2 regions of the Shewanella sp. SP1S1-7 genome follow, and region 1 is predicted to be linked to the other one. Evidence: predicted binding sites of a transcription regulator. Region 1 holds the regulator's gene; the other holds the start of a gene.
What was found. The regulator LexA, encoded in region 1, represses DNA repair genes until DNA is damaged. The targets are predictions, from matches to a motif close to TACTGTATNNNNATACAGTA.
Positions count from the first base shown of each region.

Region 2: a site for LexA is predicted at 2,440-2,459, ahead of recN (DNA repair protein RecN). Genes of this name have one in related genera too.

Region 1 covers NZ_JAUOEU010000004.1:183,538-190,429, reverse strand. The annotation lists gene mtr (tryptophan permease) at 1-121, opposite strand, end outside; gene plsB (glycerol-3-phosphate 1-O-acyltransferase PlsB) at 121-2,544, opposite strand; gene lexA (transcriptional repressor LexA) at 2,705-3,325, shown strand; gene Q4Q49_RS05325 (cell division inhibitor SulA) at 3,322-3,834, shown strand; gene coxB (cytochrome c oxidase subunit II) at 4,237-5,793, shown strand; gene ctaD (cytochrome c oxidase subunit I) at 5,803-6,892, shown strand, end outside.
Region 2 covers NZ_JAUOEU010000022.1:56,611-63,502, reverse strand. The annotation lists gene Q4Q49_RS16165 (DUF3319 domain-containing protein) at 1-178, shown strand, start outside; gene lldR (LysR family transcriptional regulator LldR) at 200-1,099, opposite strand; gene Q4Q49_RS16155 (AEC family transporter) at 1,399-2,361, shown strand; gene recN (DNA repair protein RecN) at 2,490-4,148, shown strand; gene Q4Q49_RS16145 (phosphatidylglycerophosphatase A) at 4,280-4,774, opposite strand; gene thiL (thiamine-phosphate kinase) at 4,790-5,746, opposite strand; gene nusB (transcription antitermination factor NusB) at 5,825-6,229, opposite strand; gene ribE (6,7-dimethyl-8-ribityllumazine synthase) at 6,241-6,720, opposite strand; gene ribBA (bifunctional 3,4-dihydroxy-2-butanone-4-phosphate synthase/GTP cyclohydrolase II) at 6,851-6,892, opposite strand, start outside.

The DNA of each region.
Region 1 (6,892 bases):
CACCGACCACGGGCAGAGAAAACATCCCTGCACCTACGGTCGTGCCAGCAATAATCATGGCGCCGCCGAGCAAGGACTTACCTGCGGGCTTATGCTTAGCCGCATTCATATGATTTGCCATTAAACTGTATGCTCCGCGGTGACACTCGCCACTATCGTTTGTTTCACTGACGGACGTAATAAGCTATTGGCTTGATCTCGTATGCGATTGATATTGGACTTATCTTGGTTATCCGCTAGATAGCCCAATTCTTTGAGCTTAACGCTCAAGGTGCCGTAAAGTTTCTTATCGTAGAACTCAGGCGCAGTAATGCCATGCAAAGCGCCTAAACGCTGGGCGAGTAGATGACTCTCAGACTCAAGTTCTGAGCGCTCCATCTTAGGTCTGTTTGCTAACAGATTGAAAATAATGGCATAGCGTTGCAGGGTCTCGCTTACTGAACTGGCTAACAATAATAGTTGGCTAGTGTGCTCTGGCACGACAGCTAAGGTATCAGTCTCGACCACTAACCCTTGTTCAATGAAGAAATCCAGCACTTGATTGACATAGGCAGGTACATCTTTAATGCCCATAAAGAGTTCTGCTTTCAGTAGCGGATAAAAATCGGCAACGATTGACACCACTTGCTGACGCGGGATCTGCTCATTATGCGTTAAGCAGCTCGCAATTAATGACGGCACAATAAATAAGTGAATGATATTGTTACGATAGTAAGTCATAGACACAGCCTGACTCGCTTCGATAGACACGATTTCACCTAAAGGATCGGCACAAACAACAAACTTATTCAGCTCTAAACCTTGCTGCACTAAATGCTTACCATCACCTTCGGCAACCGAAGTATAAGTAGTGTAAGGCACTTTTTTGAGTAGGGTCAGATACAGATCAAGCTGACGCTCCAACAGACTGCGCTCTAAGGCATTTTGATCTGTGGCCAGCAACACTAAACTCGTCAAGGTCACCGAACTCGCCGCCGCCGCATCGTTGATATTTGTCATCACTCGATTCGCTAGCACGTTTACCGCTGGCGTTAACCAACTCGGTTTTTGCTCAGGATCATCGGCTACCTCATTACGCCAGTTTGGCGCACGCTCATTTAAGAAGTTTTGCAGGGTAATGGGCTCGCCAAAGTTCACATAACCTTGGCCGAAATTACCCAGTTTGCGGATCGCGCCAAACACTTGCCACACAGATTCTTTTTTCTTTTTCTTACCGCTTAATTCTTTATGGTAAGTCGCTACCTCCATCACATGGTCGTAGCCTAAATATACAGGCACTAGCGTGACTGGACGCTCGATACCGCGCAGCACGCTGTTCATCGTCATAGCGATCATGCCAGTTTTGGGCGCCAATAGACGCCCCGTACGTGAGCGGCCGCCTTCGGAGAAATATTCCACCGAATAACCTTTAGCAAACAGTTGATCTAAATATTCACGGAATACTGCGGTATACAGCTTGTTGCCATTAAAACTACGGCGGATAAAGAAGGCACCACCGCGACGGAACATAGGTCCGGCGGGCCAAAAGTTGAGGTTAATACCGGCAGCAATGTGCGGCGGAACCATGCCTTGATAGTACAAAATATACGATAACAGCAGGTAATCCATGTGGCTGCGATGACAAGGCACATAAACAATCTCGTGACCATCGTGGTGCAACTGGCGAACTTGCTCGGCGCCTTTAATGTTGATCCCGCTGTAAAGCTTGTTCCACAACCAAGTTAAAAAACGCTCAGCAATACGCACTAAACTATCTGAGTAATCTGCTGCGATTTCATCAAGGTACTCAATAGCCGTCTCGCGCGCTTGGGTCTCAGAAATCTTTTTGTTGGCCGCTTCTTCTTGAATCGCTTTACGCAGCGACTCGGATTTGAGCAACGAATGAAATAGTGCTTGGCGATTTGGCAACACAGGTCCAGTCATCACCTTACGTTGACGACGGAAATGCACCCGCGCGACCCGCGCTAACTTATGAGCGATCCCCATGTCAGTGCCGTGTTCGTCGGCCATGTATCGCAGGGATACCGCATTCGAAAATTGTACGAAGTTATGTCGACCTAAGAACAAAATCATCAAGCACTTGCGCAGCCAAGTCGGGTTTTCCCGCTCAAACACAGCCGCCTTCATAGTGTCGTCTTCTTTCCCTGGCGTCCGGCCCCAATACAGGCTCACGGGCACCAGTTGAATGTCTAATTCAGGGCGTTCCTTATGCACGGCCAACAAACGCATAAAGCATTCGAGGAAAGGCTCGTTACCGGCACGCTCGCCAAACAGCGGCTTACGCCCTTGAAGGCAGACAACCCGAGGCGCAATCACACCGTTTGCCACTAAAGGCTCATAGGGGCTCGGCAGTCCTAACTTAGCCGTAATTTCGCTCAGGGCAGCGATGTCACTCAGCGATTCCGTTTTCATCACATAAGCAAGGGGTCTGGAGGCATCCAGATTCAGATCGGCAAAGGGATCCTGAGGCACAACAATAGTGTGCACTAAGTGTTTTTGGATCCAGCGTAATGATTTCAACCAAAGAGAGTCGTGTTTAGGCATTATTCTTATGCAATTAAGTACGTTTACTAGCCCGGTAGAATACCAGACTATGGGTAATATTCGCTAATTCTCTCCAACATAGCTAAAAAGTGGTTAATACTTGCGCTGCAAATAATACTGTATATACTAACAGTAACTGTATAGAAAAACAGGAAATACCATGAGACCTTTGACGCCACGCCAAGCTGAAATTTTAGAGCTAATTAAACGAAATATTGCCGATACTGGCATGCCACCCACACGGGCAGAAATCGCGACCCGTTTAGGTTTTAAGAGCGCCAATGCGGCTGAAGAGCATCTTAAAGCGTTGGCGAAAAAGGGCTGCATTGAGATCATGCCAGGCACATCGCGGGGCATTCGTCTGACTGCGGAAGTCGAAGAAGTAACTGAAACAGGTTTACCGCTTATCGGTCAAGTAGCTGCTGGCGAACCTATTCTCGCCCAAGAACATGTTGAACAGTACTACCAAGTCGACCCAAGCATGTTCCATCCCGCCGCCGATTTTTTACTGCGGGTTAAAGGCGACAGCATGAAGAATATTGGCATTCTCGAAGGAGATTTGCTGGCAGTTCATAAAGTACAACAAGCTAGAAATGGTCAAGTGGTTGTCGCTAGAGTCGACGACGATGTCACTGTTAAACGTTTCGAAAAAAAAGGTAATGTGGTCTATCTACACGCCGAAAATGAAGACTATTCCCCGATTAAAGTGGATTTAGGCTATCAAAGTTTAACAATTGAAGGACTCGCCGTCGGTGTGATCCGTAATGGAGATTGGCTATGAACAAACTACTTGGCAATGCACCCCGCCACCCGGGCTTGTGGCTCGATGAAGTCCGTGATGCCGACTATGACTGGCACCATGCACCTATCGCCTGCATGCCAACGAAGACTCAAGGTCGCCAAGAATTAATCCATCTGAGCGCGCAACTCGCCCAGTTAAGCCAACAGGGCCGTTGGTTAGTGCTCATCAACCCGCCGAGTATTGGCTACAAACAAATGCTCGCCAATGCAGGCGTGCGTATGGATAGAGTCTTGCTGGTGCACGCGAAAGATGAAGTGGAAACCCTGTGGGCGATGGAAAAAGCCTTAACAAGTGGTACGTCCAGTGCGGTTATTACTTGGACCCAATCATTAGATGCACGCGATAATCGTCGCCTGCAAATTGTCGCTAAAAGTGCCCGCGCCATGGGCATAGTGCTAGAAGACGTAAACAGTCACTTACATGGCGACGTACGCATTGAGCAAGGTAGCCTCTTCGGCCAACAATCTTTTTTTAGCGCTGTACATTAAATATTCATTTAATTTTTTACCTTGAAAGCCGCCTCGCCTATGAATGTGAGGCTTTTTTTTGGCAATTTTTCAGACAATTAGATAAATAAGTGATCTTGATCAATATTTAAACAGCAAGTATGGTTGGTTTAGTCGGCGATGATATATCGCCGCCCGTGGCAAATAAATCGAGCCGTAATCGAGTTCAAAATGCCACTAAAAATAGAGAACAGATTTATTTCAGTCGTATGTGCCAGCGTGGCTAATACCAGCAGTAATAATACTTAATTAAAAGTAACAGCCGCCAACGCACGTTGAAGTCAAAAAAGCTTTTTTGGGAACTGAAGAGTTTGCATAGAGTTGAGACTTACTGTGTTGCTCTTCTTTGTAGTTGCTATTCGCAATTGGCAGAGGAGAAGTCTTGTGAAGCAATTGTTGTATTGTTTACTCGTGGTGTTATTCGCACCACCGTTGGCCGCCGCGGACATGCGGTTCAACATGACCCCTGGCGTAACCGAGATCAGTGGCAAGGTTTATCACTTGCACATGACCATCTTGTATATCTGCTGCGCCATTGGCCTTGTGGTCTTTGTCGTGATGATTTACGCCATGATCAACCACAGAAAATCCAAAGGCGCTGTCGCGTCCCACTTTCACGAAAGCACTAAAGTTGAAATCGCTTGGACGATTCTGCCATTTATCATTTTGATCTTAATGGCGATTCCTGCGACAAAAACCTTAATTGCGATGGAAGATCCCAGCGACGCCGATCTGACCGTTAAAGTCACGGGTTCCCAATGGAAATGGCATTACAGCTATTTCGATCAAGACATTGATTTTTACAGCATACTCGCAACCCCTAGAGCACAAATCGACGGTACCGAAACCAAGGGTGAACACTACCTATTGGAGGTCGATAAGCCGCTCGTTCTGCCGATAAATCGCAAAATCCGCTTTTTGATGACCTCTGAAGATGTCATCCATTCATGGTGGGTACCTGCTTTTGCCGTGAAGAAAGATGCCAACCCAGGATTTATCAATGAGGCTTGGACTCGCATCGACAAACCCGGTATTTACCGTGGTCAATGCGCCGAACTTTGCGGTAAAGACCATGGTTTTATGCCGATCGTAGTGCAAGCCATACCCGAAGCCGAGTTTGAAGCTTGGGTGACGGAGCAGAAACAAGCCGCAGGCGCGGCGGCAGAAGCCGCTCAAGCCGCTTTATCACAGACCCTTAGCAAAGATGATCTGATGACCCAAGGTGAGCAAGTTTACCTCGGGCACTGCGCAGCCTGCCACCAGCCCAATGGCGAGGGGTTACAAGGCGTATTCCCACACCTCAAAGGCAGTCCGATAGCAACGGGACCGCTCAGCGGCCACCTTGAAATTGTGCTCAACGGTAAAACGGGTACGGCTATGCAAGCCTTTAGTAAGCAATTGACTGCACAAGAAATTGCCGCTGTGATTACCTATGAGCGTAATGCTTGGGGCAATAATACTGGCGATGCTGTACAGGCCAAAGACGTCAACGAGCACATGAACGGTAGTGCAGGCACACAGGCACCTGCTACCGCACCAGCCAATACGACCCCAACTCCCGCACCTACAACTGAGCCCGCAGCAGTTGTCGACTCCGCAACCATAGTGGATCCGGCGAGCCTCCCCACTCTCACCCATGAGGCACTGATGGCCGAAGGTGAAACTGTCTACACCACCACTTGTGCGGCCTGCCATCAGTTGACGGGAGCTGGCATACCACCCGCCTTCCCCGCCCTCGCTGGCAGTGCTATCGCCACTGGGCCCGTCGCCAATCATCTCGATATTGTGATGCACGGCAAAACAGGCACGGCTATGCAAGCATTTGGCAAACAACTCAGCCCACAGCAACTCGCAGCAGTCATTACCTATGAGCGCAATGCTTGGGGCAACAATACCGGCGATACAGTGCAACCTGCTGATATCGCAAGCCATGGACAGTAGGGGATTATGATGAGCACAATGACTCAAGATCAAACCGCAGCCCATGATGACCATCATCATGGTGCGCCAAAGGGCATCATGCGCTGGGTGCTAACCACCAACCATAAAGACATAGGCACTTTGTATTTATGGTTCAGCTTCATTATGTTTTTAACCGGTGGCGCTATGGCCATGGTGATCCGCGCTGAACTGTTTCAGCCCGGATTACAATTGGTCGAGCCCAATTTTTTCAACCAAATGACCACAGTCCATGGGCTGATTATGGTGTTCGGCGCCGTGATGCCAGCCTTTACTGGGCTCGCCAACTGGCTGATCCCTATGATGATTGGGGCGCCCGATATGGCGCTGCCACGGATGAATAACTGGAGTTTTTGGATCTTACCCTTCGCCTTTACCATTTTGCTCAGCTCACTGTTTATGGAAGGCGGCGGGCCTAACTTTGGTTGGACCTTCTACGCGCCACTATCAACCACTTATAGCCCCGATAGCACGGCACTCTTCGTGTTCTCTATTCATATCATGGGGATAAGTTCAATTATGGGCGCAATCAACGTGATTGTGACCATAGTGAACTTACGTGCGCCCGGCATGACATGGATGAAGTTACCGCTATTTGTATGGACTTGGCTTATCACAGCATTCCTGCTGATCGCTGTGATGCCCGTCCTCGCGGGCGCTGTAACTATGGTGCTGACCGATAAGTTTTTCGGCACTAGCTTCTTCGACGCCGCGGGGGGTGGCGATCCTGTGATGTTCCAGCATATTTTCTGGTTCTTCGGCCACCCTGAGGTCTACATCATGATTTTGCCGTCCTTTGGCATTATCTCCGCCATAGTACCCGCCTTCAGCCGCAAACCATTATTTGGCTATGCATCAATGGTTTATGCCACTGCCAGTATTGCAATTCTGTCGTTCCTCGTGTGGGCGCACCACATGTTCACTACAGGCATGCCAGTGTTTGCCGAGCTGTTCTTCATGTATTGCACTATGTTGATTGCGGTGCCAACGGGGGTGAAAGTGTTTAACTGGGTCGCGACTATGTGGCGCGGTTCACTCAGCTTCGAAACCCCTATGTTGTTCGCCGTGGCCTTTATCATAC
Region 2 (6,892 bases), on a different contig from region 1:
CAGTTGGAAACTGACCATCAAAGATCAACAGCGTATCGGCTCTTTATTCGAACTGCGGCGTTTAGTGGGATACTTCTTGGAACTCGGCATATTACCTGCGACACGCTCCAGCCTGCAGGATGCGAAACAAACGCAAAATACCATGAGCAAAAACACGGTAAAACCTAAAAGACGTTAAGCATCCGTTCCCCTCGTTAAATCAACGCATAGAGAATAACTCTGGCGCCTTTGACTGCATAAACTCAATAAAGACTCTTACCTTTAGCGGCTGCTGGCTGCGCTGATGATATAAAATCGAAATCCGCCTCTGCTCGCCAATCCATTCTGGCAATAACACTTTAAGTTTCCCTTCTTTAATCTGCTGTTTTACAAATAGTTCGGGACCATACAAGATCCCGCCATGGCCTAAGGTCGCCTGAATCGCACCGTGTAAATCCGTGAGGGTCAACTTAGTTGGGCCATTAAAATAGAAAGACTCACCGCTCGGATGCTTTAAATGCCAATTAAACAGCGGCCAGACTTTTATCAGCTGATGGGCTTCGAGATCATCGGGATGCTCAAGTTTAGGTGCCTGAGCCAAATATTCTGGTGTGGCAAACAGGCAATAATCCAGCTCACCTAAGGTACTCGACACCCAAGAAGAATCAGGCTGAGCCCCGCCGACAATCGCCACATCTATGCCCTTGTCGATCAAATCGACTAACTCATTGCTCTGGGAAATGTGTAAACGGATATCGGGATACAGGCGGCCAAATTCATTCAATGCTTGAATAAACACGATGGAAATAATCGAAATTGGCGCGGCGATGCGCAGGGTGCCCTCGGGTTTATCGCTGCCCGCACCACTCAGTTCATCAAATTGGGCAACCACACTCTGGTAGCGTTGAAAGAGTGCCAGCCCTTCCTCCGTCAATCGTAACTTGCGGGTGCTGCGCATAAAAAGCTGCTTATCGAGCTTCTCTTCCAACTTAGCTAACTTGCGGCTCACTGTGGCAATGGGCATATCAAGCTCCTTCGCCGCCTGTGAAAAACTGCCCGCATTGACTAAATGCACAAAAAGATAGACAAGTTGTAGTTCAGCGCCTAAATCATCACTCATTGCATGTCCTAATTCTGTTCTAGCTGCCCACTTTAGGCACTATATAAAGTCATCAACAATCACAGCGTACGCTAAGTCATTGTGTTTTAAACATCAATTAATCCACTTATACGACCATAGCGCAATAGCCTTAGACTGAAATGATATGTTATTTTGTGGCGAGTTTTACTGCGCTGGCGCTAGTTCTGGTTCTAACGTGACATAAAAAAGGCAAGCGCCCACCTAAAATCATAGCGATAGTAGAAATGACGGTGATGGCTGAGTTTATTCAAATTTAATCGTAAGGATGAGTGAGGGAAATGACCATTTTAACCCCTCTGTTTGCCGTCTTCGGGATCATGTTGCTCGGCACACTAGTGCAAAAATTAAAACTCTTGCCCGTCGATACGGATCAAGTGCTAAACCAATATGTGTACTATATTGCGTTCCCTGCGATCATGCTTATCGCCCTCGCCCAGCAGCCGATTGGCGAGATTTTGCAATGGGGATTTATTGCAGGCTACAGCACGGCTATGGTGATTACTTATCTTGTCTGCCTTGGGCTCTCGCTGCTTGCTAACCCTAAACAGCATGCGGTTGCCGCCATTCGAGCCCTCAATGCCACCTTTGGTAATACGGCATTTATTGGTATTCCACTGCTTATCATCTTATTCCCGCAGCAGCAAAGTGCATTAGTTGCCGCCGCGATTGCCAGCTTATTATCCGTGCTGATGTTTGCCGTCGCCTTAGTCTCGATGGAACTGGCCACTAACACCCAAAGACAACACCACGCCTTAGTCATAATGATGATGGCGGTCGGTAAAAACCCTATCGTTATTGGTAGCTTGATTGGCGTCGGCATTTCGGCGCTAGAGATAAAACTGCCTTCAGGACTGGCGCTAATGATCCAGCAAATTGGCAATACCTCAAGCCCGTGCGCGCTGTTTGCCATCGGCATGGTGCTCGCCAAAGCGATGCGTTACCAGAAAGATAGCAGCGTATTTAGCCCCAAGAATTTTATCGAACTGAGCCTTATCAACCTATTCAAGTTGGTGATTCAACCTGTACTCGTCTACTTTATGCTTAACCGTTTTGGCGTGAGCGGTGACTACCTGATCATGGGCGTGCTCTTGAGCGCACTGCCCACAGCCGCTAGCGTGTACTTGCTCGCCCAGCGCTATAACACTCAGGCTTCTACCAGTGCCCAGGGCATTCTGTTTGGCACCTTAGTCACTTTTTTTAGTTTGCCTATCTTAGAAAGCTTAGTAAGAACCCATGCATAATCAGTTAATTGAAAATATTTTCTGCCAATAATGCCGATTATTTGCCCAAGCCACTTTACTGTATATAAAATCAGTATATACTGTTTATCAATACAGTGGTTTGGTATGTTTTTCGACAGGAATTCACTATGCTTTGCCAACTCAGCATTAATAACTTCGCTATCGTCCGTTTTTTAGAACTGGATTTTCGCCCCGGTATGACCAGCATCACAGGTGAAACCGGTGCAGGTAAATCGATCGCCATCGATGCGCTAGGCCTGTGCCTAGGCAATCGCGCCGATGCCAGCAGTGTTCGCCCCGGAGCCAATAAAACCGAGGTTAGCGCCCGCTTTTCCTTGGATGATATTCCACTGGCAAAACGTTGGTTAGAAGATAACGATCTTGAACTCGATGATGAGTGCATCCTACGTCGAACTATTGGTAGCGATGGCCGTTCACGCGCCTACATCAATGGTAATCCAGTGCCACTGACGCAGCTCAAATTACTGGGTCAGTTGCTTATCGGTATTCACGGTCAACATGCGCACCATGCAATGTTAAAAAGTGAACATCAACTCACCTTGCTCGACAGTTATGCCAACCACAGATTACTTATCGATACGGTTGCCGCCAGCTTTCAACGCTGCAAGCAAATTGAGGCCGATCTAAAACAACTCGAAGCCTCCCAGCATGAACGTATTGCCCGTAAGCAATTAGTGCAATATCAAGTAGAAGAACTTGATGAGTTTGATCTTAAAGTCGATGAGTTCGATGAAATTGAGCAAGAGCACAAACGTCTTGCCAATGGCACTGAGTTGATTGATACCTGTCAGGCGAGCTTAGATATACTCACTGAAGGCGAAGAGAACAATATAGAGTCACTGCTCAACCGAGTCGTTTCCCTCGCCGAAGATCTGCAAAGCTACGATCCTGCATTAAGCAATATCAACACTATGTTGAATGATGCCTTAATCCAAGTGCAAGAAAGCGCAGGCGAATTACAGCACTATTTGAGTAAGCTTGAACTCGATCCAACCCACTTTGCCTATTTAGAAGAACGGCTATCAAAAGCCATGCAACTGGCGCGTAAGCACCATGTCAGCCCAAATAAACTAGCCGAACATCATTTGGCATTAAAGGCAGAGCTGAGCACCTTAGACAGTGACGAAAGCAAGCTCGAAGAAATTCAACTACAGGTCGATGCCAGTAGAGCCGCTTACCTTAGCAACGCACAAAAACTCAGCCAAAGCCGCGCTAGATATGCCAAAGAACTCGACAAACTCGTGACTCAGTCAATCCACGAACTGAATATGCCAAAGGGTAAATTTACTATCGAAGTCAATTTCCACCCAGAGCAAATGTCAGCCAACGGCAGTGATAATATCGAATTTATGGTCACCACTAACCCTGGCCAACCTTTACAACCGATTTCGAAAGTCGCATCTGGCGGTGAACTTTCACGGATAGGCTTAGGGATCCAAGTCATTACCGCGAAGAAAGTTGCCACGCCGACATTGATTTTCGATGAGGTGGATGTCGGGATTTCGGGCCCCACCGCCGCAGTGGTTGGCCGCATGTTACGCAGCTTAGGGGAATCGACCCAAGTACTGTGCGTGACTCACTTGCCGCAAGTTGCGGGCAATGGTCATCAACACATGTTCGTCGATAAGTTTAATAAGGCGGGCAGTACTGAGACCACAATGAAGTCGCTCGATCGTGAGCAACGCATTCAAGAGCTGGCAAGGCTGTTAGGTGGCGATACTATCACTAGCAATACCCTAGCGAACGCAAGGGAACTGCTGCAATAGTAGAATCAAGCAGAAAAGGGATAAGGGATGTTCAGCTAATCCCTTCATCCCTTCAATCAGAAAAATGCGAAATCAAAAGCTAAGGGTTAGTTGTTGGCCATGTTAACTATCATGCCAAGTTAGCAATCATGTTAGCTAACACACCAGACTAGCCCTTGCAGACAGATAAAGGCAAATACACCCGCTAAAACATCATCAATCATAATGCCAAAACCACCTTCGACTTTGGCATCGAGCCAACGGATTGGCCAAGGTTTGATGATGTCAAAAAAGCGAAATAAACCAAAGCCCACTAACAGCCAAATCCAGCCCGCTGGTGCCGCTATCATAGTGATCAACAATCCAGCCACTTCATCCCACACAATCGCGCCATGGTCGTGTACGCCCATGTCATGGGCCGCTTTACCACAGATATAAAATCCTGCAAATACACTCACTAAAGTTAAGCCCAGATACCAAGCAAGCGGTAATGGCGCCATCAGTAAATAGAGGGGAATAGCAGCTATGGTACCGAAAGTACCGGGCGCTTTAGCGGCGAGTCCGCTACCGAAACCGAGTGCCAAAAAGTGGACAGGATTTTTTAATGACAGGCGCGTTAACGCCTGATCCTTTGACAACCATTTCATTAACATGCTCTTCGCTTAAAAGTGCTCGAAACCGTGATACGGCGGCGTAAACGGCTCACCATTGAGTTGTAACTTGAGCTTACTGCCCGCACAAATTTGCCCAACACGAACAAATTTTGCTCCTGCATGGCTTAATGCTGTCTCAAGCGCGCCTTTTTGCGCCTCAGGAACGGTGAACAGCAGTTCATAATCTTCGCCGCCTGTCAGCGCATAACCTAAGGCATGCTCCTCACTGACGGTATCTTGCATCGCACGCGAAAGCGGGATGCAATTAACATCTACAACCGCACCAACTGCAGAAGCCTTAAGGACATGACCGATATCCGAGATAAACCCGTCGGAAAGGTCGATAGCACTGGAGGCTAGCGAACGCAAAGCTTGGCCCGCTAAGACTCTTGGTGTTGGGCGATAATGGCGATTAATCAGGAATTCTTTGTGCTCAGCTCTGGCCTGTTGTACACCGCGAATGATATCCAGACCTAAGGCCGAATCTCCGAGCGTGCCCGTGACATAAATCCAATCACCGGCTTTAGCACCATGACGCGTGAGTGCCTTACCCTGTGGGACTTGGCCGTGCACTGTGATATTAATCGCCCGTGGGCCACGCGTCGTATCGCCGCCAATTAAGGCAATGCCATAGTAATCAGCCGCTTCAAATAAACCTTCGCTAAAACCACTGAGCCAAGTTTCATCGACTGCGGGTAACGTCAAGGCAAGCGTCATCCACGCAGGTTCAGCACCCATGGCAGCCAGATCAGATAAATTTACCGCTAAGGCTTTGTAACCTAAGGCAGCAGGAGGCATATCGGGGAAGAAGTGGACATTTTCGACTAAGGTGTCACAGGAGATAGCAATCGACTTGTTTTCTGCGGGTTGCACTAAAGCGCAATCATCACCGATGCCAAGCTTCACATCACGGCGAGTAGGGCCGCGGTTGCTAAAATAACATTCAATTAATTGGAATTCTTTCACTGTACAGTTTGGCACGACTTACATCGGCCACCTTTGTTAGCAATGAAAAACGGTATCCTAAGATACCGTTTGTCTTTATTACTTGCGTGCAACCAGTTTGTCGAGCAGTCCGTTAACAAACTTATGACTCTCGTCCGCACCGAAAGCTTTTGCCAACTCAATCGCTTCGTTAATCGCGACCTTGTAGGGCACATCTTTACGGAAAGTCAGCTCATAGGTCGCTAAACGAACTATGGCTTTCTCAACTGGAGACACTTCATCAATCGGGCGTTCCAGATGCGGGATGATCAGCTCATCCAATTGGGTTTTCTTCGTTGCAACGCCTGAAAATAGCTCACGAAAATAAGCTACATCAACACCGTCGAGACTTTGTTCAGTTAAAAACTCATGCTCAACATCGGCAATATTATTCCCGCTTAGTTGCCATGAATAGATGGCTTGAACGGCTAAACGGCGGGCCTTGCGGCGCTCAGAAGGCTTCATTATTTTTCCTACTATAACAACTGTTGTTCAAGTTCTTGCAGAACATTGACCATTTCAAGCAGACTTAAAGCAGCTTCGCCGCCTTTGTTACCCGCTTTGGTACCTGAACGTTCAATAGCTTGTTCAATGGTATCTGTGGTCAAAACACCGAAAGCAACAGGCAGATCAAATTCTAAAGCAACTTGAGCTAGACCTTTATTACATTCGCCTGCAACAAAATCAAAATGAGGAGTACCACCACGGATCACCGCACCTAATGCGATAATACCGTCGAATTTACCACTGGCAGCTACGCGACGCGCAGCTAGCGGCAACTCAACCGCACCTGGTACACGGACAACAGTGATATTGTCGTCGCTGACTTGGCCAAAACGTTTCAGCGTGTCAAGTGCACCTTCAAGCAAGCTCTCAACTAAAAAGCTGTTGAAACGCGAAATTACAATCGCAACTTTGGCATTTTTCGCTTCGATATTACCTTGAACTACGTTCATTATCTTACCTAATTTAGCTAAAGCACCCAGCTCGGGGCGAAAAGTGGCGACATGATATCACAGCCAATTGCCCAGAGCCCTATGCAAATTATCAGAAATTGTTAATTTTACTTTAGTGTAACTTTGGATTTCAGTCTGCCACATACTCAGTCACTTCAAGGCCAAAGCCCGA